Regions from separate parts of the Laceyella putida genome, predicted to be linked through region 2. Evidence: riboswitches for the same ligand, from Rfam matches in the RefSeq annotation. Region 2 holds a riboswitch; each other region holds the start of a gene.
The links. Region 2 has a riboswitch for cyclic di-AMP ahead of ACFQNG_RS00345 (CBS domain-containing protein). Riboswitches for the same ligand answer to the same signal wherever they lie in the genome.
Positions count from the first base shown of each region.

Region 1: it holds a riboswitch for cyclic di-AMP, as region 2 does, so the genes downstream of both, ACFQNG_RS04410 (alpha/beta fold hydrolase) here and ACFQNG_RS00345 (CBS domain-containing protein) in region 2, are expected to answer to the same signal.
Region 3: it holds a riboswitch for cyclic di-AMP, as region 2 does, so the genes downstream of both, ACFQNG_RS18475 (Na-translocating system protein MpsC family protein) here and ACFQNG_RS00345 (CBS domain-containing protein) in region 2, are expected to answer to the same signal.
Region 4: it holds a riboswitch for cyclic di-AMP, as region 2 does, so the genes downstream of both, ACFQNG_RS08040 (cell wall hydrolase) here and ACFQNG_RS00345 (CBS domain-containing protein) in region 2, are expected to answer to the same signal.

Region 1 is NZ_JBHTBW010000011.1:1,512-9,206, reverse strand. It holds gene ACFQNG_RS04420 (FMN-binding glutamate synthase family protein) at 1-523, opposite strand, end outside; gene ACFQNG_RS04415 (hypothetical protein) at 510-803, opposite strand; cyclic di-AMP (ydaO/yuaA leader) riboswitch at 1,185-1,325, shown strand; gene ACFQNG_RS04410 (alpha/beta fold hydrolase) at 1,527-2,645, shown strand; gene ACFQNG_RS04405 (hypothetical protein) at 2,655-2,861, shown strand; gene ACFQNG_RS04400 (LuxR C-terminal-related transcriptional regulator) at 2,930-4,093, opposite strand; partial or broken gene ACFQNG_RS04395 (HPr family phosphocarrier protein) at 4,638-4,853, shown strand; gene ACFQNG_RS04390 (TetR/AcrR family transcriptional regulator) at 4,886-5,494, shown strand; gene ACFQNG_RS04385 (acyl-CoA dehydrogenase family protein) at 5,607-6,746, shown strand; gene ACFQNG_RS04380 (SCP2 sterol-binding domain-containing protein) at 6,796-7,152, shown strand; gene ACFQNG_RS04375 (AMP-dependent synthetase/ligase) at 7,197-7,695, shown strand, end outside.
Region 2 is NZ_JBHTBW010000002.1:22,884-30,578, forward strand. It holds gene ACFQNG_RS00335 (sensor histidine kinase) at 1-829, opposite strand, end outside; gene ACFQNG_RS00340 (response regulator transcription factor) at 826-1,527, opposite strand; gene ACFQNG_RS00345 (CBS domain-containing protein) at 1,711-2,247, opposite strand; cyclic di-AMP (ydaO/yuaA leader) riboswitch at 2,344-2,509, opposite strand; gene ACFQNG_RS00350 (ABC transporter ATP-binding protein) at 2,752-4,512, opposite strand; partial or broken gene ACFQNG_RS00355 (sensor histidine kinase) at 4,568-5,616, opposite strand; gene ACFQNG_RS00360 (response regulator transcription factor) at 5,613-6,287, opposite strand; gene ACFQNG_RS00365 (acyl-CoA thioesterase) at 6,519-7,031, opposite strand; gene ACFQNG_RS00370 (APC family permease) at 7,174-7,695, opposite strand, start outside.
Region 3 is NZ_JBHTBW010000072.1:12,484-20,178, forward strand. It holds gene kdpB (potassium-transporting ATPase subunit KdpB) at 1-1,660, opposite strand, end outside; gene kdpA (potassium-transporting ATPase subunit KdpA) at 1,679-3,364, opposite strand; gene kdpF (K(+)-transporting ATPase subunit F) at 3,388-3,468, opposite strand; gene ACFQNG_RS18475 (Na-translocating system protein MpsC family protein) at 3,674-4,009, opposite strand; cyclic di-AMP (ydaO/yuaA leader) riboswitch at 4,121-4,293, opposite strand; cyclic di-AMP (ydaO/yuaA leader) riboswitch at 4,568-4,708, shown strand; partial or broken gene ppsA (phosphoenolpyruvate synthase) at 5,254-7,695, shown strand, end outside.
Region 4 is NZ_JBHTBW010000020.1:43,233-50,927, forward strand. It holds gene ACFQNG_RS08020 (3-hydroxyacyl-CoA dehydrogenase) at 1-197, opposite strand, end outside; gene ACFQNG_RS08025 (shikimate kinase) at 1,064-1,627, shown strand; gene ACFQNG_RS08030 (DUF421 domain-containing protein) at 2,487-3,335, shown strand; gene ACFQNG_RS08035 (hypothetical protein) at 3,357-3,551, shown strand; cyclic di-AMP (ydaO/yuaA leader) riboswitch at 3,698-3,841, shown strand; gene ACFQNG_RS08040 (cell wall hydrolase) at 3,844-4,518, shown strand; gene ACFQNG_RS08045 (hypothetical protein) at 5,147-5,545, opposite strand; gene ACFQNG_RS08050 (hypothetical protein) at 5,636-6,328, opposite strand; gene ACFQNG_RS08055 (hypothetical protein) at 6,407-6,637, opposite strand; tRNA gene ACFQNG_RS08060 (tRNA-Ala) at 7,225-7,300, opposite strand; gene ACFQNG_RS08065 (hypothetical protein) at 7,474-7,596, opposite strand; gene ACFQNG_RS08070 (hypothetical protein) at 7,676-7,695, shown strand, end outside.

The sequences.
Region 1 (7,695 bases), on a different contig from region 2:
GATCATTCATCCACCCCCCGCGGTTGTACTGACCGATGAATAGGCTGGCCGCCTCCCGTTCCTCTTTCAAAAGTCCCGCTTCACCGGAATTGGTTGCTGTGCCGACCGCAGTGGCCGCTTTGGCCAAGGCCACTTTGGTGTTTTTGCTTAGCGCGCCGCCAAAAGACATGGCGGCGATCATGACGGGAATGGAAAGGGTCATCGGTTTTTTGGCGCGGTGCCCAATGGTGACGGATGTGCTAATCCCGACGTTTTCAGGGGTGGGAAAACGGAAGAGGTGAACGGGATTGAACAGGATCTTCTCCCATGGGGACAAATGAATTGGGCTTCCCAAGGGGCGGGAAACCGGGGTTCCTTGATTGGCCCTCATGGCGATTTCCATGAGGTTGGTGACGCCCACTTTCGTCGTGGCAGGCACCATTTCAAACAAGTTTTCTATGTATTGATCCCGGATGGCCCGCGTAATCGCTTGATCTACCGTTTCGTTGATTGTGGAACGGATCCATCTCTTAATGAAGTTCATCACGGTTGGCACGCCCCCCAAGTTTGCCACGGTCGATTGCGTTTTTGATGCCTTCCACCTTTTGCGCCATCGCCAAACACATTTGCTTGATGGTGCCGAGCTGACGGGCGGCATTTTGCTCCTCAACCGCAATGTCAACCAATTCACGATGGTCAAAGTTGGTGAGTCTGTTAAAATGCTCGCGTTCGATGGTGGACAATGTTCCCGCCATCGTTTCAATGCGGTTCAGTTCGGAGTGGAGGTAAGAAAGTGTGTGTTTCAAGTCTTGAACGTTTTCCATGTGCTTTACACCTACCCAAGTGATGTTGATTTTCCCGGCCGAAAACCGGGGTGGAATCAGTACGTATTATGTGAATCATTGCTTGATTCTATGCGAAATTGAAAAGGTTTGGGCAAGAATTAATGGCAAAAACAACAATTGCTAAACAACCTTTATTTTTAGGCTAATAATCTAGAATCAAGAAAATGGTTGTCTCTCGATGTGTGATGATTGACCCTTTCAAAATCTCTTCCCAACGGGTCCGGGCCGACATGACCATGACAATGTGGGTGATTTTATGTTCACGGCAAACTTCCACGATTTGTTGGGCGACTTTCCGCGATGAGAAAAATAGCTTGAAAATATGCTTGTGTAGGAGTAAGATATGTTTCAAAGTAAATCATGGTCTATTCGCTGAATCCGTCATGGAGCGGGGGAACCAACATTGTGGCGTCAAGCCACTTGGGGTGAATCCATCTAGGAAGGGCTACTCTTGAGGCCCGAACCCGACAGCTAACCTCGTAAGCGTTTTGGGAGGGTGAACCAATGGTGATTTTTCGGAACACTGGGTAACCCCGGTGGTTTTTTATGCCTTTTTACTGGATGATTTTGTCATTTTCATCGTGAAAAAGGGTGAATGGCATGAAAGAGGTCCCGGTCAATTCAATTTAAAGACGAATTATATAATCAATAAATAGAATAATCAATCATTTGCGGATGATAGGGAAAGGGCGGCGAATCGATTTGTGGAGTGATTTGGAAGAATCCAAACGGTTTGTGATGTTGTCTGCGAGTTCACTGCCATTGAATCCTGAGATGATAAAAAGCGTATTGGGGCGCATTCATCATGATAAAGGAACAGGTGCGGGGGATTGGGCATCGGAATGGATGGCTGAAGGGGATCGGCTTTATCAGGAAAATAAACAAATGGAAGCCTATTTATGTTACAGCCTGGGAAGATTTCCATACGTATCTTCCCCTGTTCGTCAGAAGTGTTTGGACAAATGCCTGTTAACCTTCAATGAGTGGGTGTTTGATTTGGAAGTTCCTGTTGAAAAAACGCAAGTGCATGACCGTAACGGTTCCATTCCCGTGTATCTTTCGGGATTTGGTGATCCGCAAAAACCGGTGTTGATTGTGATGGGAGGGATTTTTTCTTTAAAAGAACAATGGAGCTCCTTGTTGTTGCTGGGACCGAAGCTGGGATTTTCCGTGATTGTCGTTGAAGGGCCGGGTGTGGGGGAAAATCCGCTTATTTGTCAACCTGAATCGCATAAAATGATTTCCTCCCTATTGGACCAACTGGCAACACGGGCCAATGTGAGCCAAGCCTACCTGGTCGGCATGGGGTTTGGCGGTTTGTTGGGAATCCGGGCGGCCATAGCGGATTCCAGAATCCAAGGCATTACGGCCATTGAAACACCACTTCATTATTTTTTCCATGATCAGAGACATTGGACGCAAGTTCCCCGCATCATCAAGCAGACTTTGGCTCACCAGTGCCGGTTGGATGAATGTCTGTTGCCGGAGTACCTCAGGGAATTCGCCATTTCGAAGCAAGAGATCAGACGACTTCGTATCCCCTTGCATTACATCTTTAATCTTCGGGATGAGATCATCCCTTTTGAAGAAAAGATGTTCCTGTTAAACCATGCACTCAATCTGGAGCTGATCGAATTGGATGATGTTCATGGATCGCCGCATCATCAGGGGGAAATTCAAAAATACATTCCGCTTACTTTATTGAGGCAGCAAAAAAGCGGGCGGACTTTTATCAAAGCCCTTTCGTACGCCTCCTTGCAATTGGAGAAGCTGAAACGAAAGCTGGGTTCTTTAAGCTCGATTCATTCATCCCGATACTGAGGGAATCAAGTGCGCTTTAAACGCAAAAACCGTCAATATCTTTGCGGGCCGATTTGCCAAAGGGATGTATGGAATCGAAGTGAAAAAAGCGACAATGAAATGTTTGCCGTAATCATTGACAATCAAAAAGATGCCTTGCTGTTTGCTGATACATTGCACAACGCATCCCAGAGTCTGAAATTGGAAATCAAGCAAGAGGAAATCATCGAGTTTTGATATTTGAAGAACACGTTCGCCCCTGCTTCCTGATGGAAAGTGAGGGGCGACTTTCACATAGAGGGGCCTTATCGTATCAGCCCTTGGCGAAGTCCTTTGGCGACGGCTTCTGCCCGATTGGCGGCTTTTAATTTTTTAAGGACGGAGTGGGCGTATTCGGCGGCGGTGTATTCGCTGATGTGGAGAGCTTCCCCAATCAGTTTGGTGGATTGGCCATCGGCGATCATTTGCAGGATTTTCGTTTCCCGCACCGTGAGGGGGGAGGAAGCCGCTGGAGAAGGAAAGTCATTTTCATAGAGCCGCGAACCAAGGTTTAGGGATACGCGTGACATCAGCTCCGCCAGTTGTTGGACCACTTCCGGATCAGGGTCAAAGGCCCGGCCCCGTTTGTCCAAAAGCAGAAAACCGGCATTTTGTCCTTTTCCGCCGCGAAGGACCGCCGCCATGAGGGCGGTCAACCCAAACTGCTCCACATAATGCTTGGGGAGGTAAAGTTGGGCATCTCGTATATAAATGGGCCGGTTTCCTTTAATGGCTTGCGTGATGCCGGAAATATTGTGTTCCATGTCCCGGACGCGCCGAATGTCGCCAATGTCCACGCCATAGCCATATATGCCCTCCACTGTTTGGGTGAGTGGAGAATACCAGAACAAGGCGCCGCGTTCAAATCCGGAGACTTTTGTGATAAAACGGACAGATCTTGTCAGCATCTGTTCAAGTGATCTCGCGGTGAGAAGAAGTTCGTCCAATCGCACCACAGCTTCCCGATGTTTCGCTGGATTATCGGGGATGGTATTTTCTCCCAATGGCGGATTCGTTTCGATATTGGCGACGGAATAAGAAAGGGTCAGCGCCAGGGAGTGAAGCCAACGGTAGCTGGTCAAGATGTCTGGATGGCTTAGTTTTTGGAGCAAGAGGGTAAACAGGATTTCTTCAAAGATGTCGATGACGGCGATGACCTGGCTCAACTGCAACAGTGGGATCTGCTGTAACACCAGTCGGGAAAAGTTTTTCTCATATGTGGGGAAATCGGCTGCCTGGTCGATGCCCTCAAGCAAGTACTGAAACAATTGGTGGGCCGCTTGTTTTTGGCTTGCGGAGAAGGGAAAGGTGGAGAGCTTTATTTTCCATTGTGTCAAACATTCAGGGGTGCCGGATTTCACGGAATGAAAGATTTTTTCCCATTCTTGAGGGGAGAGGAGCGGAGGGGACAAAAAACTGACTCGTTTCATGGTGACCGTTCCTTCCTTGGTTTATGCTTCTGGGCTTCTTTTCGGATAAAAATGAGTCTGACTTTCTCGTGGGTAAGTCGAACGGATGACATGATATTATCAGAAAAACGAATGAAAATATTATATAACAGAATAATATGTCTAATTACTATTATACAACAAACATGAAAGAGTTAAACAGTTTCTGATCAGATGAAAGTATTCCCTATAAATATAGGGAGGGAGAATCCTATATTCTCAGGGTTGCATACGATTTAGAATAATCATATTATTCGTGATAAGGAGGCGGCTTGAAAGTCGATATAAAATGGAAGCGCTTTAAAAAGCGCGAATCCAGATCAAATGAAGGGTTGATTGAGTTGGATGGCCCATTTGAAACGAGGTGAGAAAAGGTGGGATCATAAGAAGATGGTCAATAAGCCGGGGAATGAAAAGCCCCCTCCACCTGAGCCGGGAAATGAATCTCCAATCAGCCAAATGGTCATGTTAAAACGGTCTTTTCTGTTAGAAGCGGCTTGGGAAATTGTGAAGGAAAGCGAGAAAATATGAGGCGGATGTAGTATTGAAACAAAACGAAGAATATTTGCAGGTGATCACCTTGGATCGCACTCATGGAGCGGAAATTACCATTGTAGCAAAAGGACCTGACACCAATAAGGCGGTTGAAGGAATAATTGGATTGTTGGGCAGAACGCCAAGTAGGGATGAATCAACTCAAGATCATCGGAATGTTCGGTATGATACGAGCCGTTCATCTTGACCGGTTCAACCCGGCCTACAGGAAGTGGAATGATGAGTTTATTGCATAAAACCAACATGCCAAGTGAAACCAGAAACAAAATGCTCTATGCCGCCCTGCACTTGTTTGATTGCAAAGGGTTCAAACAAACCTCAATCCTTGAAGTCGTCGAGCGGGCGAGAGTGTCAAAAACCACGTTCTATCAATATTTTCAAAGCAAAGAAGAGCTGTTGGCCTCTCTGTACCGACGGTTGGCCGATGAAATGATGGAAGATGTGAAAAGGGTGGTCGAATCTGAAGAGAGGATGGGATATAAAGCTTATGTTGGGGTTCGACGCTATATGGAGATATGCGTGACACGGTCGGCTGTCGCCAAATTATTGTTGGTGGAATCGGTCGGCGTCAGTCAGGCGGTCGAACGGGCGCGTCGCGAAGCGCATCGAAGCTTTGCGGAGCTGATTTATCAAACGGTGCAAGCTGGAGCGCAGGCCTCCCTGCCCGACGGGGAAGCCAAAGTGGTCGCTCTGGCAATGGTGGGGGCCATCAACGAGGTTGTGATTCAAAAACTTTCATCGTCCGATGAAAAGGATGATCTGGATCGCCTGGCCCGTTTGCTGAACCGGATTGTGGTTGCTTCGTTTGTGAATTGCGCCATGGCTTAAGTGGAGGAGTCAATCCCTATCCGGCTTTTTTTTACTCGATCGTACCAGTACGTACTGGTATTCAAAAGGAGGGGACAGCATGGTTGGGAACAAGAAAGAACCTTCGGCGGGTGTGAGTTTTCAACTTTCGGCCGAACAAGCTGAATTGCGGAAATGGGCCCATGGCTTCGCGGAAAGAGAGATTCGTCCGGTGGCGGCGGAATATGACGAGAAAGAGGAATTTCCACGGGAAGTTCTCCAGAAGGCGGCCAAGATTGGTTTAACCAGTTATGCCGCTCCAACAGAATACGGGGGTGGCGGATTAACGAGTGTGATGGCCGCTTGTCTCATTGGGGAAGAGTTGTTTTGGGGATGCGCGGGCATTGCGACTTCCCTGTTGGCGTTTGGATTGGCCGGCTTGCCGATCTATTATATGGGAACGGAAGAGCAGAAGCGCAAATGGCTGTCCCAATTGTGTGACCCGAATCACCCACGACTTGGGGCAATGGCGTTGACAGAGCCCAATGCCGGGTCTGATGTCAAGGCGATCCAAACCCGGGCCGTACGGGATGGGGACGAGTGGGTGATCAACGGGCGCAAATGTTTTATCACCAACGGTGGAATCGCCGATTTGTATGTCGTGTTTGCCAAAACGGATCCTGATGCGGGCTATCACGGTGTTTCGGCTTTTATTGTCCCCGGTTCCACTCCAGGGCTGTCAGGTGGAAAAAAAGAGCGGAAAATGGGGATCCGGGCTTCCCATACCGCCGATGTGATCTTTGAAAATGTCCGCGTGCCCAAAGAGAACTTGCTGGGGGAAGAAAACATGGCTTTTATTGGCGCGATGAAAATGCTGGAATATTCCCGTCCGGCGGTGGCGGCTGCCGCTGTGGGAGTGGCACGCGCTGCCTACGAATATGCGCTGGACTATGCGAAACAGCGCATTCAATTCGGCAAGCCGATCTTTAATAACCAGGCGATTTCTTTTATGTTGGCCGATATGAAGACAAAGATCGATGCGGCGCGGCTGTTAACATGGCGCGCGGCTGAATTGGCCGATCGGGGGGAGTCTTGCGCCGTGGAGGGGAGCATGGCCAAAGCTTTTGCGGCGGAGATGGCGATGGAAGTCACGACCCATGCCGTTCAGATTCTCGGAGGATACGGCTATATGAGGGATTACCCGGTTGAAAAATGGATGCGGGACGCCAAAATCCTATCCATTTACGAGGGCACCACGCAAATCCAAAAAAAAGTGATTGCCACCGGTTTATGATCGGCAAAAGCCGGATCGGGCCTTGGCATTTGAGAAAGGAGAATCACACATGGGCGAGGAGTTCAATCTGGATAAAGTGTTCAGCATGATCGAGCGAGTATTGGGGGAAAATCCAAAGTCGGTGCAAGGCATAAACGCCATTTATCAGTATGACCTGTCAGGGGATGATGGCGCGACGTTCCAGCTTCACCTGACAGAAGGCCGAGTGAAGGCCGAAAAAGGCGCACCGGCCGAGGCTGATTGCATCCTGCAAATGTCAGTGCGTGATTTCAAGGATATGCTTTTGGGCAATATCAGCGGAACTGCGGCTTTCATGTCCGGCAAGTTAAAAATCAAAGGCAATATCGGGCTCGCGATGAAGATGGAAAAGATCTTGCGCCAATATGATGTCAGCCAATATATTTAAGCCGTCCGAGGGGTAGCGCCTTTTTCAGTGGGGGAGGTCTTGCGATGAAGGCAAAAAATCTGTTGGACATGCTTTGGCGTTCCGTAGCGTCTTTTCCAAACAAACCGGCCCTGATGTGGAAAAGTGGGGGGAGTTACCAGAGCCTTACGTATTACGATGTTTGGGAAGAAGTCCGGCAAGTGGCGGCTGGTTTGGCAGGCCTTGGCATCGGCAAGAACGACAAAGTGGCGATTTTGTCGGAAAACAATCCAAAGTGGACGATCTTCGATTTCGCCATTTGCAGTTTGGGGGCGGTAAGTGTGCCGATCTACCCCACCCTTTCACCTGAGCAAACCGCTTATATCCTGCGCAATGCCGATTGTCGGATGGTAGCGGTCCAATCAGAGGCGCAATTGGAGAAAGTGCTCCGCGGAGAAGCGGACATCAGCCATATTGTGCTTATGCACTCCGATGGGACGGTGTGTGAGTCGGAGAAAATCCTTCCCTATCTCAAGTTGGTACGAAGCGGCGCCGATCATCCGTTCCCCGATTGGGAGCGAAGAT
Region 2 (7,695 bases):
CCTGTTTGCTGTATGCCGAAAACTCCTCCACCAACTTCTGGATTGTCACCGTCTTCGTCTGCAACAACCGAAAGGTTTCCCGTTGTTTGGCCGGATCCTTCACCACCCCCGACTCCAACAACTCCAAAAAACCCTGGATGGTGGTCAAGGGCGTTTTCAAGTCATGCGCGATCGCAGTGATCATATGCAATTGCTCTTCATACGCCTGAACCAACCGCTCTTCCATGGCGTGCACATGCCGGTATAAATCGCCAATTTCATTGCAGCGCTTGTAGGTTAGGGGAAGAGGCTTCCGCTTTAAGCGAATTTGGGCCAGGCGTTTGTTCAACGCTTGGATCGGCATGGTGATAAAATGATGGAAATAGATGACAAAACTGATGATCAAAATGATCAACACGGGGATAAAGGCCCAGACCGTCCGATTGATCAAGGAGTGAACGCCAAACTCCATCAACCGGGGCTGGCGTATGATCTGAAGCTGACCCGTCCGCTGATGGCCTTCATAAATCGGAAGTGAGAGGCTCACGGTGAATCTGCCGGGTTCAAGCTTTCCCGCCATGAACGAACCGGCTTTCCCCCGATACTCCAACCGAAGCCTTCCATCCGCCACCATTTGCTCCAGCGCATGACTTAGTGCGGTTGAGTCATGTTGCAGCCACTCCACCTTGCGCACAATCTCAAAATTCTCCGTGACAAGCGCTTCCGATTGGTCGGCCACTTGCCGGATAAACACATCTTGGACATATAAGAAAAGAAAGCCCACCAGCCAGAGAAACACCAGGATGGTTAAAACCAAAAACAACAACGGGATTTTGTACTTCAGTTTCATCTGTCTTCTCCACTTAACAGAAACTTATAGCCGACACCCCAAATGGTTTTGATCATCGCGCTCCCTTCGCCCAACTTTTTTCTGATGTTTTTGATGTGCACAGTCACGGTATTCAGATCACCAATATTGTCATCCCAAACGCTCTGATAAATTTGTTCCCGGGTCAATACCTGATTATGGTGTTGGTAGAGAAAATGGAGTATCTGAAATTCCTTGGTGGACAAATCCAGTTTGTCCCCGTTCAGAAACGCTTCGTATGTCTGTTCATTCATGTGGAGGCCTGTCGAAGGCGAGTCCACTCCTCCATCCCTCTCCGATTGAAACATCGCCAACCGCTCCAAGCGCCGGAAGTGAGCTTTTATCCGCGCAACCAACTCTTGCACACCAAAGGGTTTGGCGACATAGTCATCCGCGCCGATCTCCAAGCCAATCACTTTATCAATCTCCCGATCCCGGGCGCTGAGCAAAATGATCGGCATATGATAACGTTGCCGAATTTTCCGAATGGTTTCCAGCCCATCCATCTCCGGCATCATAATGTCCATCACAATCAGATCGATGGGATGCCGCTCTACCGCTTTCAGCGCGCACCTGCCATTGGCGGCCGAAAACACTTGAAACCGCTCATAGGTGAGTGCCTCGGTTAACAGCTGGATAATATCTGGATCATCATCAACAATAAGGATATTTCTTGCCATAGGGACCTCCCGTTTCCTGGCGGTCTTGTTTGCGGTTACCCGCAGCATGTTCCCAACACAAGCTTATCACACCTTGATGAAACAAACCCGTCCCCCCGGCCCCAACAGGCCGCCACATGAGGCTTCCAAAAAATCAGCCCCCTTTTTCATACAGGGGGCTGATTTTCACTTGCCACTTGCTGTTCAAGTTCGCCTATGAAAAAATTTCTTGTGCTTGATGGTTCCATTTTTGCCTTCCCTTGTTTTGCCGGAATCCATTCCCTGATCCCTGGTGCGTTGGTATTCGGCCTCAAAAAACTCAACCACTTTCTCCATCATCACTTTTCTGGTCAAAATTCCGATGAATCGGCCTTTCAGATCGATGATGGGGGTAAACGAACGTTCCAGCAAGACTTCAAAAGCAAAAGATAAAATGGAATTGGCCAAAATGCCCAAATAGCTTTTGTTCATCGCTTCCTTTACCGTATGTTCTTTCAATCCTGTAAAATCACCTTCCTGTTGGTTCAACTGCAGGATGAAATCCAATATGTTGGTTTTGCTTATCACTCCCTCCACTTTTCCCGCGCCATTGATGACGGGTACAGAGCTTAATCGCTTTCTCGTCAATACCAAGAGAGCCCGTTCCAACGAACAGTCCGGGTCGATGATGGTCACTTGCTCCTTGGGGATGATGAGCGTGGCAATCTCTTGTGAAAATAAATACGAATCCTTATTAAACATAAAAATAACCCCTTATATCGCAATAGAGTCACAAACCGGTATTCGAAAAATGAAAAACCGCAGAGCGGTTACTCTGCGGGCGTCTGCCACAACAAATAACCCCCTCTCATCACGCTTGCGAGGTTAGCTGTCGGATTCGGGCTGGAGAGTAGCCCTACCCAAGCCAACAATGATTCGCTTGAGATTCACCCCATGTGGAAGAAGTGTCTCTTCTCACGATTGGTTCCCCCGTTCCCTCAATGGGATTCAGCGAGCTTTGGGATCGATGTCGGATTTTTCATCGAAGTTGAAGTTATCTTACACCGACAGTAAGTGAAAGTAAATGCCCCCATGGGTTTGGCTCTTCCCCATTTTCACTTTGCCAGCCCATGTAAGCGCTTAATTATCGTTGTTTCTTAATGAATCGATGTTTATCTGCCCCTTCGCGGCCCACACACCCGCCCCCCTTTGGGAAAAGCCGAAAGCGCCTGGGCAAGTTTACCGCTTGTCCAGGCGCTTTTCCTTTTACCTTATGTCGTGCTGCAACTCCCATTTGAATTGTTGTTTCACCAGTTTTTGATACAACGCATGATTCGCCAACAATTCCTGATGAGTCCCCATGCCGGTGAGCTTTCCTTGTTCCAGCACCAGGATTTGGTCCGCGTCCACAACCGTGGACAAGCGGTGGGCAATGACCAGCGTGGTCCGCCCTTGCATCAGGTTTGAGAGCGCCTCCTGCACCACTTTTTCCGAGGTGGAATCCAAGGCGGATGTCGCCTCATCAAGCATCAAAATTTGCGGATCATGCAAGATGGCGCGGGCGATCGCGATGCGTTGCCTTTGCCCGCCGGACAACATGATTCCCCGTTCTCCCACTTCCGTATCAAAACCGTTTGGCAAGTTTTTGATGAATTCGTCGGCATAAGCGAGCTTGGCCGCTCTCTCCAGCTCTTCCTCCGTTACATCCCGATCCATCGCATAGCAGATGTTCTCCCGAACCGTTCCGGCAAGCAAAGGGCTTTCCTGTGACACATAGCTGATAGAGCTCCGCCACTCTCTGAGCCCCAGTTGGGACAGCGGGGTGTCTCCCAAGCGGATTTCCCCGGCCACCGGATGATAAAATTGCTCCAACAAGGAAAAGAGCGTCGTCTTGCCGCTGCCGCTCGGGCCTACAATCGCGGTCACTTTGCCCGGTTGAACCGTGAAACTGACATCATGGAGCACCGCGTCGTGACCCGGATAGGCAAAGGTCACGTGATCAAAGTGGATTGGTTGGGCGGGAACCACGGCAGAACTCTTCGCTTCCACATCCTCTTGTTCATGCTCCAAGATCTGGAGCAGCCGTTCTGTCGCTCCCATCGCTTTCTGCACACTGGTAAAAAAACGCGTCAACATGGTCAGGGGTATAATGATCTGGAACAGGTACAGGATAAACGCGACCAAATCGCCCGCACTCAACGCACCGGTTGAAACACGGTACCCACCATAGCCGATGATCACCACCAGCATGAACATCATCACGAACGACATCAGCGGTTGAAGCACGGCAGTCAATTTGGCTTCTTTCAAACTCACTCGCAAGAGATGGTCGATTTGCTTTTCCCCATGTTTCTGTTCCACCGCTTCCGCCACATAGGCTTTGACCAAGCGAATCTCTGACACCACCTGGGTGAGCAGGCTGGTGAATTGAGCGGTCTCCCCTTGCAACCCTTTGGAAATGTTATACATTTTGCGCCCAATGGGCCGCATGACCAGAAAGATGATGGGAACGGAAATCAGCATGACCAATGTCATCGACCAATCCAAATACAAGAGGATGGCAAGGGAGCCAAATAACGAGACAATCCCCGTGAAAATCGAAACCAATTGCTGGCTGATCAAGTCTTTGATGATAGCCGTATCGTTATTGATGCGACTGATCGTCTCCCCCGACCGATTTCGGTCAAAATAAGAGATCGGCAAGTTCAAGGTTTTATGCCACAATCGTTTTCGCAACTTGGCCACAACCATTTCCCCAAGATAGGCCAAGTAGTAAGTGGAGAACCCCGACACGGCCGATTGCACGACAAACGCCACCAGCAAGGTCAACACAGTCTGAAGATCAAGCGTTTTGACCGTCATCACATCGACGATATCTTTGGTCAACCACGGCACAACCAAGCCCGCCACGGTTGACACCAAACTCAATCCCAGCACGAGGCCGATCAAGAATTTGGGCAATGACTTCACATCGATCAGTTCAATAAATCGTTTGATATTTACTTCCAACTTAGGATTCCTCTCCATTGATGTCCCTCCACATTTTATGTCTTTTTCCTCTCTCTTTTTGAACAAGTCGGCATCACATGCGCGGTTTGAGCGGCAGGTGGATGGTCATCTCGGTACCTTCGCCCAACTTGCTTTTCACCTTGATCGAGCCATGGTGCCGCTCGATGATTTTTTTGACGATGGCCAGCCCCAGCCCACTCCCGCCGATTGAACGGTTTCTGGATTTGTCCGCTTTATAGAACCTCTCAAAGATATCGCTTGATCCTCTTCAGCTATCCCAATGCCCGTGTCGGACAGGATCGCTTCGGCCCGTTCCCCCTTCTTCCGCAATTCAACCCCGATCACACCGCCATCCGGCGTGAACTTAATGCTATTGCTAATCAGGTTGACCCACAATTGCCCCATCATATCTTCATCGGCGAACACGGTTACTTCTTCGAGAGCGAGATCCATTTCGATCGATTTCTTTACCCACTGGGGTTCCAAAGACAAGATAACTTTTTGCAATTGCTTGTCCAAACGGTACGGTTTCGGCTCAAACGGATGAACATCGGACTCCAGCGAGGACAGTTTCAACAGGTTCTCACTCAATTTGGACAAGCGGACGCTTTCCTGTTCAATAATGCGAAGATAATGCTTGCGCGCCTCCGCGCTTAACTCATCCTTCTGCAACGCATTGGCGAACCCCCGGATCGAAGTGAGCGGCGATTGGATCTCGTGCGAGACGTTGGACACAAATTCCTGCCGCATCTGTTCCATCCTGTTCAGTTCCTCGGCCATATGGTTGATGCTTTCAAACACTTCGCCAAACGGACTGTCATTGTCCTGGATAAGATTGGCGTTCAACCGCACCTTGAAATTGCCTTTGGCGATTTGCCTAAAGGCATCCATCATCACATGAAACAATTCAAAGCGCTTGGGCGCCGAGAATCTGGCAAACAGATAGCCCACCAAACTGACGAGGAGCAAGCCCACCAGACCGGTAACGAAATAACGGATGAAATCACCCGGTTGATCCGCTTTCACATCAAAGAAGAAGGAAGTGATCAGATATGCGGTCGACCAGCAGAACATGGCATAAGCCCAAAACTTGGTCATATGGAGAAAGATTTTCCACTTCATGCCCGCACCTCCAGACGGTAGCCCAGCCCCCAAACCGTGCGGATTTTGAAGGAATATTGGTCTTCGGGAAAACGCTCGCGCAACCGTTTGATATGGACATCCACCGTCCGTTCATCACCCGCGTAATCGTAACCCCATATCTCCTCGATCAGTTGGTCCCGGGAGAAGGTTTTGCCCGGATAGCTCGCCAGCTTAAACAGGAGTTCAAACTCTTTTAACGGCAACGTCAACCTGCGGCCATCGACAAACACTTCATACGCGTTCCGGTCAAGCAACACCTCCCCAACCCGTACCGTTTGAGACACGGCGATGCGGTATCGCCGGAGCAGCGCCTTGACCCTTGCCACCAACTCCGGCGGCTCAAAGGGCTTCACCAAATAATCGTCAGTGCCGAGCTCAAACCCTTGCACCTTATCAATCGTTTCCCCTTTGGCCGTCAACATGAGCAAAGGGAAATCATAATAAGTCCTCAGTTCGCGGCACAGCGCCCAGCCATCCATGCGGGGCATCATTACGTCCAAAATCGCCATGTCCGCCTTCACCGTTTCCAAAAGCGCCAAAGCTTCTTGGCCGTCCGCCGCTTCAATCACTTCCAAGCCTTCGTTTTCCAGTAACAGCTTGACCAGCTCGCGGATGTGCGCATCATCATCCACAATCAAAACTGTCGCCATGTGTCCATCACCGTCGCTTGTCTGTAAATTATTACCCTCACTATACGCTAAAATTATGAACTATATTTTAAATGAACTCACGAAGGGAGATTCCCTAGCAAAGTCATAAAAAAGCCAACCGCGTCTCAGCAGTTGGCCATGTTCCGGGATGACTCCATTATTCGTACTCAGGGGATGTCCCTGAGCCCGACCACATCACATATTCTCTTATACAAAATGATAGCATCTTTGTTAATCCCAAGGCTGCTTTACTGTAAGATAGTCAGCCAATTTTTTGCTTTCTTCCCTTCTGATCCTACGCGCTTCGGCTCTTTGCGGCGCCGTTTCATGCAATTTGAATTCTTCTTCCGTTTCCGGAACGACTGCGGGTACTGGAACGGGTTTTTTATTATCGTCAAGGGCAACGAATGTCAGAAAGGAAGTAGCCGCTATCTTTCTTTCTCCGCTCAACAAATCTTCTTTAATCACCTTCACAAACACTTCCATTGATGTTTTTCCTGTCCAAGTTACAAAGGATTCCAAGCAAACAGAATCCGATGGTCTTATCGGATGCAAAAAATCAACAGAATCTGTTGAAGCAGTAACAACTGACCGGCGGCAATGTTTTGTCGCCGCGATCGAAGCGATATCGTCAATATAAGCCATTAATTTTCCACCGAACAACGTATTATGATTATTAACATCGGGAGGAAAAACTCTTGACGTTTTATAGCATCTTGATTCTCGAACCCATCGTTTTTCCATTTGCATTTAACCTTTCATTTAAGTTTCCAATAAAAGCGGATCGATCCATCTCATTATACCATTTTGACACCAAAAACAACCCACCTCCCCAAGCTCATTTGCTTGAAAAGGTGGGTTTCCTTGGCGCTCCGGCCTCCATGGCTTATTTTTTCAATTGATAAGGGACGATGGTGACAATGATGTTTTTCATTCTCAGCAGATAAGCCAAGATGAGAAAACCGGATTGGTTATGAAGGAAGCTGTGCCACCACTTCTTTGTGATAAATTGGGGCATGATAACCGTGATCCTCGCGCCCGACTGATCCGCTTTCGCTTTGACCGTATCAATGAATTCGCTCAATGGTCCCAGTACGCTCCGATAGAGGGAAAGCAATGTCACCAGTCTCACTCCGGTCTGCCACTCTTCCCACTCTTTTTCCATGCGATCGATCGATTCCGGGCTCGAACCCACATACACCGCGACCACATGATCGGATATGGATTTGGCGTAGAGTAGCGACTGCCTGACCACTGTGGTGATGCCGGCGACCGGCACGATCACCATATTGTCAACGCTTTTCATATCCATGATTTTAAGCGACGGATCCACCCTCAACTGATCACCCACCGCCGCATAGTGTTGGTGGATTTTTTGGAAGATGAATACGCATAACGGGATGAAGAG
Region 3 (7,695 bases), on a different contig from region 2:
TTGGATCGGAATCGAGGTCGACCATGTTGGCCGCTTCCTTGGCGGCGACGGTTCCGCTATTCATCGCCAATCCCACATCCGCTTGCGCCAGGGCGGGCGCATCGTTCGTGCCATCGCCCGTCATGGCGACCAATTTCCCTTGCGCCTGTTCTTCGCGGATCACCCGGATTTTATCTTCCGGCTTCGACTCGGCGATAAAGTCGTCCACACCCGCTTCTTTGGCGATGGTGGCGGCGGTTAACGGGTTGTCCCCCGTGCACATGATCGTTTTGATCCCCATTTTGCGCAGTTCATCAAATCTTTCTCTCATGCCCGGTTTGACCGTGTCTTTTAAGTAAATGATGCCGATGATCTCATTTCCCACCGATACGGCAAGTGGCGTCCCGCCCTGTCCGGCAATGTTTTCGCTTTTCTCCTTCAGATCAGCCGGCACTTGTCCTCCCAACTTTTGAACGAATTGCTGAATCGCATCCACGGCCCCTTTGCGGTAAGAGATGCCATTCACATCCATTCCGCTCATCCGCGTTTCGGCTGCAAAGGGGATGAATTCCGAAGACTCATACGGTCCGGGATCTACCGTAAAACCTTGGTTTTTGGCCAATTCCAAAACGGAACGACCTTCCGGTGTTTCGTCTTTAAGGGACGAAAGAACAGCGGCTTCCCGCGCTTCTGCCTCCGTGTGGGAGCCGACCGGGATGAATTGTGCGGCCATCCGGTTCCCAAAGGTGATGGTGCCCGTCTTGTCCAAAATCATCGTATTGATGTCGCCTGCCGCTTCCACTGCTTTACCGGACATCGCCAACACATTAAACCGGGTGACGCGATCCATGCCGGCGATCCCGATAGCTGAAAGCAAGCCGCCAATGGTTGTAGGAATTAAGCAAACCAAGAGCGCGATGAGGGTGGCGATTTGCAGTTTCACCCCGACGTAACCGGCAATCGGCAACAGGGTGACGACCACCATTAAGAAAATCAAGGTCAATGTGATGAGCAAAGTATTCAAGGCCAGCTCATTCGGCGTTTTTTGGCGCGCAGCCCCTTCCACCAAGGAGATCATTTTATCCAAGAAAGATTCCCCCGGATCAGCGGTGATCTTTACCTTAATGGAATCGCTGACGACTTTGGTTCCCCCCGTAACGGAGCTGAAATCGCCGCCCGCTTCCTTGATGACGGGTGCCGATTCACCCGTGATGGCCGATTCGTCGATAGAGGCCAATCCTTCAATAATCTCACCGTCTCCAGGAACGAGATCGCCGGTTTCCACCAATACGATATCGCCTTTACGTAACTGAGTGGAGGAAACCTCTTCGATGGCGCCTTTATCGTTAAGCCGTTTGGCAACGGTATCCGCTTTGGTCTTTTTGAGCGAATCTGCTTGCGCTTTTCCTCTTCCCTCAGCAAGCGCTTCAGCAAAGTTGGCGAACAGAAGCGTAAACAATAAGATGACAAAAACCGTTACAGTGTAGCCCAGTTGATTTTGCACTCCAAAATAACTGGGCATCAAAATCATCAATAACGTGATGAATGCGCCCACTTCCACCACGAACATGACGGGATTGCGCATCATGATCAGCGGATTTAATTTTTTAACACTGTCAATCAGGGCCTGTCTCACGATCGGGCCTTGAAACAGCGATGGATTTTTCGCTTGTGTTTTCATCCTCTATTCTCTTCCTTTCTAACGAATGGATAGGAATTCAGCGATCGGTCCCAAGACGAGCACAGGGAAGAAAGTGAGTGCCCCGATGATGAGTACCGTGCCAAGCAAAATCGCCCCAAACGTGGTGTTGTCCGTGCGGAATGTCCCGATCGTCTCGGGCACCGGTTGTTTTTGCGTGAGCGAACCGGCGACAGCCAGCAGAGCGATGATGGAAATATACCGACCCAATAACATGACCAGTCCGGTTGAGATGTTCCAGAATGGCGTGTTGTCCCCCAACCCTTCAAACCCGGAGCCGTTGTTGGCCGCGGAGGAAGTGAACTCGTAAATCACTTGTGAGATGCCATGGAAGCCGGGATTGCTGATCGCGTCCGTCCCCAAGGGAGTCATGAAAGCAATCGCCGATGGAACCAAGATAATGAGCGGATGGACCAACAAAGCGATCACGATCAATTTCATTTCACGGGGTTCGATTTTGCGGCCCAAGAATTCAGGTGTCCGTCCGACCATCAAGCCTGCAAGGAAGACGGCTAAGATTGCATACATCAACATGTTGACAAAGCCAACCCCTTCACCGCCAAACACGTTGTTCAGCATCATCAGCGACAAGGGAACCAACCCGCCAATCGGGGTGAGCGTATCGTGCATGTTGTTGACTGTCCCGGTGGTGGCCGCTGTGGTTACAGTAGTAAATAAGCTGGACAGCGGAATGCCGAAGCGCACTTCTTTCCCTTCCATGCTTCCTTGTGCTGTGGAGAATCCTAGCTTATTCAGTGCGGGGTTTCCAGCCTGTTCCGCGCAATAAACCACTGCGAGCAATACAAGAAATATGGCCAGTATGGTTCCAAAAAGCACCCAACCCTGCTTGCGGTTTTTCACCATCCGTCCATAAGCGAAGGGGAGGGCGGCCGGGATGCACCACATGGATAAGATCTCCAAAACGGTGGAGAGCGCATTGGGATTTTCAAAGGGATGAGCTGAGTTTACCCCGAAGAACCCACCGCCATTGGTACCCAAGTGCTTAATCGATTCCAGCGAGGCAACGGGTCCCAAGGCGAGTGTTTGCGTTTTCCCTTCCAATGTCGTCACCGTTGTGCTGGAGTCCAATGTTTGCGGTACGCCCAAGGCGACGAGCAACAAGGTGACGATGATGGCCAGTGGGAGCAATACCCGAACATTGGCCCTGACATAATCCCGGTAAAAGTTACCAATGGTTTTTCCCTTGGTAGCTAGTGCGCGAATGATGGCCATGGCCACCGCCAAACCCGTAGCGGCAGAGGTAAACATCATCATGGTGATGAAGATCATTTGGGATAAGATCGATAAGCCGGACTCGCCGCTGTAATGTTGCAAGTTGGTGTTGGTCATAAAGCTGACGACGGTGTTAAAAGATAACGTGGGTTCCATATTGTCAATTTTGCCTGGATTGAGAGGCAAGAACGTTTGCAACCGCAATACAAGATAGGAGATGCCAAGCAAGGTCGCGTTGGCAAAAAGCAAGGTGAGGGCATACTTTTGCCAACCCGTTTCATCCACATTTTTTATCCCGCCTACGCGGTAGATGAAATTTTCAACTGGTGAAAAGAAGCGGTCCAACTTGGTTTTCTCTCTAGAAAAAGCGAGAAACAAATATTTCCCGAGCGGGATCGCAATCATGAATAACAAGAGAAGAACGATCAAAAACTGGAGAATGGCGTTTCCCATTGACTAAAGCCTCCTGGTTTTTATTAGAATTTTTCTGGATTGATTAAGGCATATACCAAATACACAAAGACGGCCAACGTCACCGCACCGATCAACCAAGCCACTATTGTTCACCCCCTCCTTCCATCCAGTTGCACCAGTGCGCAAAGCCATAAAAGAGCGCAAACGAGGCGATTAACAAAACAACCATTGCGATATCAAGCATGGTGATCTCTCCTTTTTTAATTAGAATGTGCAACAAAGGGCATTTTTACCAATTTGCCAGACCGAATTTAAAAGGAATATAGAAGCAACAGAATATGAAAAGGCTTATTCTGTTGCTTCATCAAGGATATAAACGAGGCGTATTTTTTCATCAAAAGGATGAAAGTCAAAAGCCAATAATTGAATCCGGGTATGCAGGATCTGTTCCAGTTCGCATTCCAGCCTTTCTTGACCCTGTTCAAACAGCTTGCGGCGGATTTCCCTTACATGGGTCCCTTTTAGGTCGAATTGAAGCACATTTTGTTCCAATGTTGTCAAGATTCCGTTTAGTTCGATGATGAGTAAGTCGTCTGAGTGCAGCGAAACCCTGACATGCTTTGCTGATTTCCCTGTCATCCTTTTTTGGTGTGTTCGAAATAGGTTAACAAGCTCTCTCTTCATCCCCCTCACGATTTGCCCATACGCATCCCCAAATGATGGTTGAACCAAGCGGTTTTTAAGCATTAAAAAACCAACAGGTGGTTATCCTGTTGGTTTTTGCGCAACAAAAATAACCCCCCCCTCATCACGCTTACGAGGTTAGCTGTCGGATTCGGGTGTTGAGAGTCACCCTACTCATGCCGGTGTCTACGAACCTTGCATGAGATTCACCCCATGTGGAAGAAATCATTCGCCTCCACGATTGGTTCCCCCGTTCCATGACCAGGATTCAGCGATCATTGGGATTGCATTTCGTATGAAGTTGAAGTTATCTTACTCCTTTGGAAAACAAATGTAAATCTTTGATTTAACCTAATTAAGGTCGATTTTGGTAAGTCAAAGAAAATGTAAGCGCTTAAATCGAGTTGTTTCTTATCCAATCTCTTATTTTCATTGGCTTGATAGGCTAGTTATTTTCTTGCCTTAATAACGAATTAATCTCAAAAATAAAATGTTCTTTTGAGAAAAATAGCTTAAAAATATGCTTGTGTAGGAGTAAGATATGTTTAAAAGTAAATCATGGTCTATTCGCTGAATCCGTCATGGAGCGGGGGAACCAACATTGTGGCGTCAAGCCACTTGGGGTGAATCCATCTAGGAAGGGCTACTCTTGAGGCCCGAACCCGACAGCTAACCTCGTAAGCGTTTTGGGAGGGTGAACCAATGGTGATTTTTCGGAACACTGGGTAACCCCGGTGGTTTTTTATGCCTTTTTACAGGATGATTCACTATTTAAGATGTAAAAAGGGAGAAATGCATGAAAGAGATACCAGTGAGATCAATGCCTATCCTGTTTAAAGACGGTAGGAACATACAGGGAGCGGGATTGCAACGGAATTTTTCCCTGCGCCATTTAACGATGATATCCATTAGCGGGAGTATCGGTACGGGGTTGTTTTGTCAGCGGAAGTTCGATCCATACGGTGGGACCGAGTGGGGCGTTGGTTGCGTATGCCTTGATTGCAGCGCGGTCTCATCAAGTCAGAAATAGATACCGACCTGGTCGTTGATATGATTTATACACTTGCCATGCAGTTAGTGAAGGAATATTACCGGACCGGATCGGACGAGAATATGCTTAAAAAGGCTAGCGATATCCTCAAAATCATTAAGGAAGGAATCGCAAGTGTTTAAGGTAAAAACCTGGGATAACTATCTCCAAAGAAATAAGAGAAGCTTGAATTTATTATAGAGGGGATATATGTATGACTTCATATGTGCTTGGTTTTCAGGAGATCGACAAAACAAAGCTCATGGCAGTCGGGGGAAAGGGTTTAAACTTGGGGGAACTATCAAGGATTGAGGAAATACGGGTACCAGAGGGTTTTTGTGTCACCACCGAGGCTTATAAAAGAACCATCGGACGTAACAGAGAGTTTAACGCATTACTGGATCAACTCGCACTGCTAAGAGTGGAAGACAGGGAAGAAATCAGTAAAATCAGCAGAAAGATTCGCAGGGTTGTCGAAGAAGTGGAAATCGACCCGGACATCGAAGAAGAGATCATTCGTTATCTCTCAGAGCTTGGCGAGAGGCAGGCTTATGCCGTACGTTCCAGTGCCACGGCCGAGGATTTATCACTTGCTTCCTTTGCGGGCCAGCAGGATACGTATTTGAACATCATGGGAAAAGAGGAGATCCTGCAACATATCAGCAAGTGCTGGGCTTCACTGTTTACAGACCGGGCGGTGATCTACCGCATACAAAATGGATTCGACCACCGCAAGGTCTATTTATCTGTCGTGATCCAGCGGATGATTTTCCCACAGGCTTCAGGGATTTTGTTTACGGCCGATCCCGTCACCTCCAACCGGAAGGTGCTGTCAATCGATGTAAGCTTTGGGCTTGGCGAAGCGCTTGTCTCCGGCTTGGTGAATGCAGATAACTATAAGGTGCGAGAGGGAAGAATTATTGAGAAGACAATCTCTACCAAGAAATTAGCCATTTATGCATTAAAAGAAGGCGGTACGGAGGAACGGGAGGTCGAGCCCGATCGTCAGAATAGGCAGACGCTGACGGATGAGCAGATTTTGCAGCTGGAGCACATGGGTAGAAAGATCGAGGCCTATTTTGCCTGCCCGCAGGACATCGAATGGTGCCTTTTTGAAGATGCGTTCTATATCGTGCAGAGTCGGCCTATCACTACCTTATATCCAACACCAGATGTGAACGATGGGAAAACCCATGTGTTTATGTCATTCGGCCATCAGCAAATGATGACAGAAGCCATCAAACCATTGGGGTTGTCCTTCTTGAGGTTTTTATCTGATGATGTCCCAATGCATAAAGCCGGTGGAAGGCTGTTGTCGATCTAACGCACGACCTGGCCTCGCCCATTGGCCGAAAGATCCTACTCAGCACTATGGGCAAGAACGACCCTCTGATGCAGAACGTCATCTCCAGTTTAATGAAGCGGAAGGATTTTATGAAATCATTGCCGCGCGGCAAGAGAGTTTTCGGCTTTGGCAGAGAGGGACTATCCTGGGCACTTCCTATTCAGGCGATAAAGATCTACCTGAAAAACGACGCAGTGATCATACAAAAGCTCATCTCCCTCAACGATGCGTCTATAAGAGATCTGCAGCAAAGGATTGTAAACGTATCTGGAGATGAGCTGTTTGAATTTATTTTACAAGACCATAAGAAATTAAAAGAACTCATGTATGATTCAGTAAGCTTGGGAGCGATCATGGTTGGGATGCTTGCAGCGAACTGGATCAATAAAAAAATGGAAAAATGGTTGGGTGAAAAGAACGCGGCCGACACGCTTTCCCAATCGGTATCCAACAACGTTACATCTGAAATGGGTCTTGCGCTCTTGGATGTATCAGACGTGGTCCGGCAATATCCTGCGGTGATTGAATATTTTCATCATGCCAATGATGAGACCTTTTTTGAGGACCTAGCCAAACTGGAAGGCGGTCATGATGTCATCGACTCCATGCGGGCTTATCTTGAAAAATACGGCATGCGTTGTTCCGGGGAGATCGACATCACCCGGACTCGTTGGAGCGAACAGCCGACCGCACTCATCCCCATGATCCTCAGCAATATCAAGAATTTTGAACCCAATGCGCGCAGCATCAAATTTGAGCAGGGAAGGCTGGAAGCAGAGCAGAAGGAGCGGGATCTTTTAAGACGCTTGGAGCTATTGCCCGGTGGCAAACAAAAGGCAAAAAAGACAAAGAAGATGATCAGTGTTTTGCGCAATTTTATCGGCTATCGGGAATATCCCAAGTACGCCTTCATTAGACGTTACTACATTTATAAGCAGGCCCTGCTGAAGGAGGCCGCTGTACTGGTGCAAAAGGGCGTTATCCAGGAGAAGGAGGACATCTATTATCTATCCTTTGAGGAACTCCGGGAGGTTGTTCGCACAAACCGGCTGGATTACAGTATCATAACCGAGAGAAAAGAGGAGTACGGGGTCTATGAGAAGTTGACACCGCCGCGGCTGATGACGTCCGAGGGCGAGGTTATATTCGGCGAATACAACACCGACAATATTCCCCAAGGTGCCTTGGTGGGCATACCCGTTTCATCCGGCATTATCGAGGGCCGCGCACGTGTCGTTTTAAAGATGGAGGACGCCAACATAAAGGATGGCGATATCCTGGTAACTACATTCACTGATCCCAGCTGGACGC
Region 4 (7,695 bases), on a different contig from region 2:
GCCTGATCCTTTTGTTCCGCTTGAAGATAACCTTTTTCAACACTTCTTCCCAGTTCAGAGCTGACATATAACTTTGCCTTTTCCAATGCCTCTGTGGATACATCCTGCAAAGCCACTTTAAATCCTGAAACTGCCGCCGTATAGGCAATTCCTCGTCCCATCACGCCACTGCCAATGACTGCGATGGTTTTTAGCATGATTTCAACCCCCCACATCTATTTAATCATAAAGATTGATTAATAGAATTTCTTCATATCAAACACTCATATCGCATTTTAAAAATATCATTTTGAAAAAAATAGGCATATTTCGATTGGGTATTCTGTACCGCACCGATCAAGATTGATAAATCCTTCATCCTCTGTATAAAAAACAAGCAAGATTCATGCCAATAATAAATACCCAATCTAAGATGGACTTAGATTGACACGATTAGAGGAAAGTCGGGAAATAGCGATCGCACTCTTTCATTTCGATTCAAAATCGAATCGAATTGATTCATTTGTGAATCAACCCTGAAAACGGCAAGATCTTATTGAAATTGATCCAATATAGTCAGGCAACGACTGATTCTACTATAAAAAAATGTACTTTCGCATAGATACTGCATGGACATATCAGTTGAAATGAATCCATTCTTAGTCGCCCATTTTTAAACGCAAAAAAGACCCCCCTCTTAGACAAATGGCTATATCGTCTAAAAAGAGGTCGATCCATTTCCTCCATTCTTGCACTGTTCAGCCAGAACATGACTCACGAACCACCAGCTCCGGTTTTAAAATGATAGACCCTACTGTAAGCGTTGACAAAAACAATTTATTTATAAAATAGAATATACGAAACCAATATATTTTTCCTACTATTATAACGCCGCTTGAAGACCGCTATGATTACGATGATTGCCAAGTGTCCTTTGCGATGTAAGTTTCGATCCATTCTCCCAAAAAAATTCAGTGGTTAGTTGAGAAACACACTTTTTCATACTATAGTTGTCATTAAACAAAAACGAGTCCGTTGCAGAGGTTTAAGGCAATATCCGTAACAGTTGGGAGAGTCGGTTTTTATGACAGAAAATTTACAAATCCCCCTTCGCGAAAAAAATATTGTATTCATTGGTTTTATGGGTGTAGGTAAAACCACGATTGGCCAATTGGTTGCAAAGAAGCTGTATCGTGATTTTGTTGATATAGATGTAGAAATTGAAAAAACTTATAAGATGCCCATCCCCCAGATTTTTCAGGAATTTGGAGAGCCCTATTTTCGCCAAATAGAAAAAGAATTTATCATCGATACTTGTATGAACACTCGTTTAAAAATTGTCTCGCTAGGTGGAGGAGCTTACCTGCAGAAAGAAGTCAGAGAGGTTTGTTTATCCCATTGTATTGTGTATTTTCTTGATTTATCTTGGGACTCTTGGAAAAGTCGGCTACCTTTAATTATCGATAGCCGCCCTGTTCTTAAAAATAAAACATTGGACGAAATTGAAGAATTATTTCTGAAGAGATTAGATGCCTATTCCCTTCATAATTCCAAAATTCGCATCCATGATCAGGATGCTGAAACGGTTGCGGATCATATCGCTGAATCCATCAAAATCACCTGGGATATTTACCAACCGCAGGACTAATTTCCCGGGAATTGGCGTTGATCTTGCTTCAAGTTTCTCGGTGAAAGCATCCACGCTTTGCAAGTGGCGGATCGGTTACCGGCCCATGTTTCCAGTACCCTCCCTCGGGTCAATTGGCTGGGGGCCTGGGAGACATTGTTGCCGCAGGTATTTATATTGTCATTGATTTTATTCCAAGTGAAGCGACTGGAGCGGAGAATGCCTGCGAAACAAGCCATGATTTGCAAGGATCAGAAAGGAAAGTCCGCTGGTTCAAAGTCAGAGGAATATATCCCTGGCTTTTTTGGTGAAAGCGGCTTTCTGTGAATATGCTTTCCGGGCGGTCGGCCATGTTGTTCTCTGTTTCGACAGGGAGGAAAAGACTGTCCGCTCCGGTCCAACAGGCTAGGTAGATTAGACAAAACTCGCATCGCCTCTCCCCAAACAAAGGCGATGCCAGATATCACTTTCCCCATCCATTTCTCTCATTCACTTTTTCACATCCTCTCTTTTATTTTGATGACTTCGGTTGGTACAATTCAACTCCATTCTCTGCCAACCCGCCGAACGTCGGTACATGCATTAGAGTAAACATCAGAATATGGACTTTGATCTCGACGACCTCTGAAATTTAATACCATCCTGTTTGTGGAAAATTGGATGCCCGTAAATATCGTAATAAACACAGTTAGGATTCCGACCAAAAAACCGCCCCATATTGCCAATTGTCTTTTCAAAAAAAACACCTCTTATAGATTTATCCTTACTGTGTAGAATCCCCAAACAAATGAATTCCAGTCATACAATCGGATAAATGAATAGATTGAATGGAAAGTGATCAAAATAAATTTAGAATATTTACGCGAGAGTAGGAGAAACGATGCCGGATTGGATAGCAGTGGTATTGCGGACATTGGGCGCGATTATCATCCTGTTTGTATTGACAAGATTATTGGGAAAGAGGCAAGTAAGCACGCTTTCACCTTTTGAATACATAACGGGCATAACCATTGGGGGGTTGGCGGCCTCTATTCCATCGAAAACGGATGGCACTTGGCATTTGGGAATTGTTTCTCTGATTGTTTGGGTTTCGGTCGCGATTGGAATGGAGTTTTTACAGCTTAAAAGTAAGAAAATCAGAGAATGGATAGATGGAAAAACAACGGTCTTGATAAAAGACGGGAAAGTGTTGGAAGAGAATCTGAAAAAGGAACGGATCACCATTGATGAGCTGATGGCACAGCTTCGCAAGAGAAGCATATTTCACATTTCCGATATCAAGATCGCCGTGATTGAACCAGATGGTAATATCAACGCCTTTGTGTACAAAGAGTTACAACCAATCACGCCAAAAATGTTAGGTTTGAAAGTAACAAAAGAAGAGATCCCGTATGTGGTGATTGCGGATGGCATTATTTTAGATGAGGAATTGGCGAAACGAGGATTGACCCGCGAATGGCTTCAGGCGGAGTTGAAGAAGAAAAGCATCGCGTCGGAACATGTTTTTTTGGGGCAAGTAGACTCAGAAGGACAACTATATGTGGATTGTTATGATGATCAACATCAAGTCCAACAACCGCAGGAAAAAGCAAAATTGTTGACCACTTTGGAAAAGTGCAAAGCTGATCTGGACATATTTAGCTTGTCCACAAAAGACCAGCAAGCAAAAAAGTTATATGAACGGTATTCCCGACAACTCCAGCAAATGATTGAAGAGACAAACCACTAGAGTTTAACCACTCATCATTCGGTGGACGCAGCTCAGATCCACCCAACGAAAATCGAAACGAAGCAAGAGGCGAAAACATTATCCAAAGAACAAGTGAAAACCGTCGCTTTGAAGCAGTGCAAGGGAACCGTCAAATCCATCCAGCTGAAAAAGGAAAAAGGTGTCGACGTGTTCTATGTCCTCATCAAGGGGATGGACGGGAAAACCACCATGTGAAAGTGGACTCAAAAACAGGCAAACTTTGCCGATAGGTGGATAACTCCTTGTTAACAGGAAAATGATTCATCTAAGCCCAGATAGTTACTATTGAGTATATATAAAATCCCTCTTTATAATGAGAAAGGTTATTTTGAACCGGTTCAAAAAATCCTAAGCCGAATTCTGTGTAAACAGATACGGGGGAATGCAATCTTCTGTTGGGGTGAAGCAACTGTGATGGCAGTTGCCGGGAAATCTCCGAATCCCGAACCCGTCAGCTAACCTCGGAGGCAAAAAGGAGGAGGATTTGATGAAACGCTTGAAACAATTTCTGGCCAGCGGGCTCGCTGTCGGAGTGGTGTTTGGGGTGGCAATGGCACCTTACCATCAAGCGGATGCAGCCAATGCGCTATTAAAAGTTGGCCAAAAAAATAATGTTGCCTCAGTGAAAGATGTGCAACAACGACTCAAACAACTGGGTCTTTATAATAAAGATGTGACTGGCGTCTATGATGCCTATACCCGGGATATGGTCATCAAATTACAAAAGAAATATCACTTAAAATGGATTGATGGAATCGTTGGCCCGGAAACAACTGGCGCACTGAAAAAAGCGACTTTTTCCCAAGAAGAAATTGACTTGCTTGCCCGCGCCGTCTACAGTGAATCCCGCGGTGAACCGTATAAAGGTCAAGTTGCAGTGGCAGCAGTGATCTTGAACCGTGTTGATTCGGACATATTCCCCAATTCGGTAAAAGGTGTCGTTTACCAACCAGGAGCCTTTACCGCTGTTTCTGATGGACAGATTAACCTCAAACCAAATGATTCAGCATACAAGGCTGTATATCAGGCGATTCAAGGTGCGGATCCCACAAAAGGTGCTCTGTACTACTACAATCCTGAGACAGCATCCTCCAAGTGGATGAAAAATCGCTCCAAGAAAATGAAAACTATTAAAATTGGGAAACACGTATTTATGGAGTAATTCCTTTACCCTTGCAGAAAGCTGAATGAGGTTGTTGACAAAGAAGGTCAACAACCTTTTTGTTGAAAGGCAATAAAAAAACATTCCAGAGGAAAGCGTCTATGTTCAGGACGTAAATTTTATTTACAAGAAATTTATAGAGCGAAGCAAAAGCTCTGTTCAATCTACAACCCCTATAAATTAAATCTATCAATCAAACCGAGTCTAGTTACTAGATTCGGTTTTTTAAACTAGAATTGATCTGTGAAGATGCTCCGCAAATGCTAATTAAAAAAGAAACTACAATCCTCCTGAGAAAGCGAACAAGTAAAACAATACACTCATTAAAAAACAAAACACCTGATACTGTAGTAATAGTACAGCTGAGGTGTTCCCCTAATCTTTATAAAACTATGTCGTCTAATGCCTTCTAGCGTAAGGTACTTACCTTAAGTGTGTGGTCAAAATGTGGTCAAGCGGTGGTCTTGCCTAATTCCTGGTAAAAATGAGCTTCACATCGACTTCATCCTGCTTATTTTTATTGAACATTACTTAAACAATAAAATTAAACCAAAATAAGAACCATCTTTAATGATGGCCCTTAGCAATACTAGACGGGGTGAAAATATATCTTCCCCAATTACGTTACTTATTCCCATTCTTGATCTTTTGTAAGTTCTCCCGTTTCAAAGAAATGTTTAAAAGCTTTAATCATGTCCTTATACTCAACAAGATATCGTTTGAGTATGTCAGTTCCAACTTTTTGAACTGTAATGTTAATATGCTCTTCATCTTTCTTTGATACAGAAGGATTAACTAAATCTTCGCTGTAACCATCGTAATAATAGGAAACATAATATAGTCTAATTCCATTGTATTCGTCTCCCCCAGCAACCATTAAATCTCCGGCCTCATCGGAAAACAAAGAAACGTTATCAAGGTTGTATCCATCCACATGATCCAAGACTGATTTAATCTGATCCCAACTTGGATTAGATATTACTTCTTTTTCTCCTGGCTTTAAAATACGAAGTTTCCATTGACTCATATTTATACCGCACATTATGATATTATACTCAACTTGCTACACAGAATACTAACTATTAGAACCTATCAAAATATTAACTAATTAAATTTATTATAATTTGGATTGTTTAGCAACTAACCAACCATCCAACATTCCACTAACTGTTCTAGGACTAGTTGTTGTAATATATCTCTTACTAATAACGACACCGCCCTGTCCAATTTTAGTTAAGTAGCCTTTGCTTACATTTACATTTGCGTCAAAATGCCACCAACCTCTATAACCAGGTTTAACAGTCAACGTTGCATTATCAGTAACCGATCTTTGAATTGTCCAAGAAGCTCCTAAAGTGTTCTTGATAGCTTGTACATCTAAACCACTCACAGATACTGAGTAAGTAACTCCGCGTGTAGCTGAGTAAGAAATTGAATATGTTGCTGGGGAGCTCGTCTTATTTTCAACAATTCTGGATACTCGGCCAACCGCTTGTCTTGAAGTTGTGCGAACATCCTGGCGGTAGATTGCAACTGCTCCATTAACATCTCGTGTAGTTACACTGTTGTTTGCAGTATAATTACCTGCAGGTGTTTCTTGAATGGCTTGGTACTCTTCAATTGATACTTCACGTACAATCTGCCCATTTTCCACTTCATATACTGCTATAGTTTCGGAATCGGTTGGGGTTGGCAATCCATCAGGCGTTGACTCCTCTGCGTTTACTGATCCCCACGAACTTAAAATAAGAGAGAACGATAAACCTATTGCTGAAATAAATGGAACAACTTTACGCTCAAACAATAACAACGTACATCTCTCCTATACTGTTTTATTTCTACGTAAAAGCATCACCGCCTTTACGTTCCGACAAAGATTAAACATATGTCATCTTACTCCCTTTCTCACTTCGACTTCTCCCCAGATGATATAAACAACTCCAATGAGTAGCGTAATGAAACTTGCAATTGGCAACTCGCTCCCTAATAATCCAAGGAAATAAGGGAAATTCGATCCCACTTCGAATTTAGCATTTAAAATTGCAGCAGCAATATAACGAGTTGTAAATAAGATTGAAGATATCAGACAAAAGATTGATCCTGTCAAAATCCTGAACATACAAAAACCTCCTAAACGATTATTGATGAAATATCAAGTCAATCTTATCAGCATCAATAATTTAGTTCCATCCCTTTCAAAGACCATTCATTAGTTATTATATTTATGAATCGTTACAAAAGTTTTTCGAAATCCACAATTTTTACCTATGATTGCATCTTTATGAAAATAAAATCATAAATATCATAGGATAATAAAAATTATAAATATAAAAAGACAGTCTACATTGGTACTATTTCATATCCATCTAATACCTAGCCAACGGCTTTTGTTGGTGGAAACTTGTCCACCGCACATTATAGGCATTGATACAAAATGAAAACTTATTTAACCCTTTCTTTTGTTGCCACGACTGTTTGCATAAAATGAAAGACTCTTCCTTGCAATTATATGTAAAATAGGAGCCTTTTTTAATTTGTAAAAATGATTTCCTCAAGTATCAATTTATTTTTGCAAGTGCATCTAATGCCTTCTACCGCATTCTACTTACCTTAAGTGTGTGGTCAAAATGTGGTCAAACGGCCTAGTTTGGCCCTTTTCTAATTCCTGAGAAAAGCAAAAAACCGCGAAATCTCGCGGTTTGTCTTTGGTGGAGCATAGCGGGTTCGAACCGCTGACCTCTACACTGCCAGTGTAGCGCTCTCCCAGCTGAGCTAATGCCCCATATTCGATTGACTGCAAGATTTATTATATAAAGAGTCAAAGCGAATGTCAACAGATAAATTACCATTCCGTCCAATTTATTTTTCTGTTCAATGGTAAACCCTTTTCCCAACCGATGAAGCCCTTGAGAAAAGGGTTACATCCTCACGGTTGATCTCTGGCAATCGAATCATTCATGTAGGCTCTTGGGATGTGAATTTCTCTTTGATCTCCTTAATCGTCAGTTCCCCTTCCCTTAAAGCCCGGATCTCTTGCAACCGCTGCGGCGCGGTCACGCAATGATACCTTCTGGTCAAACGCGCCTCTTCCTGCTCAAAGGGAAGCATGCCTTCTTCCGTAATAATATTTGATCGTGCTGTATCGAATGCCAGATAATTGAACCAACTCGCTAATCG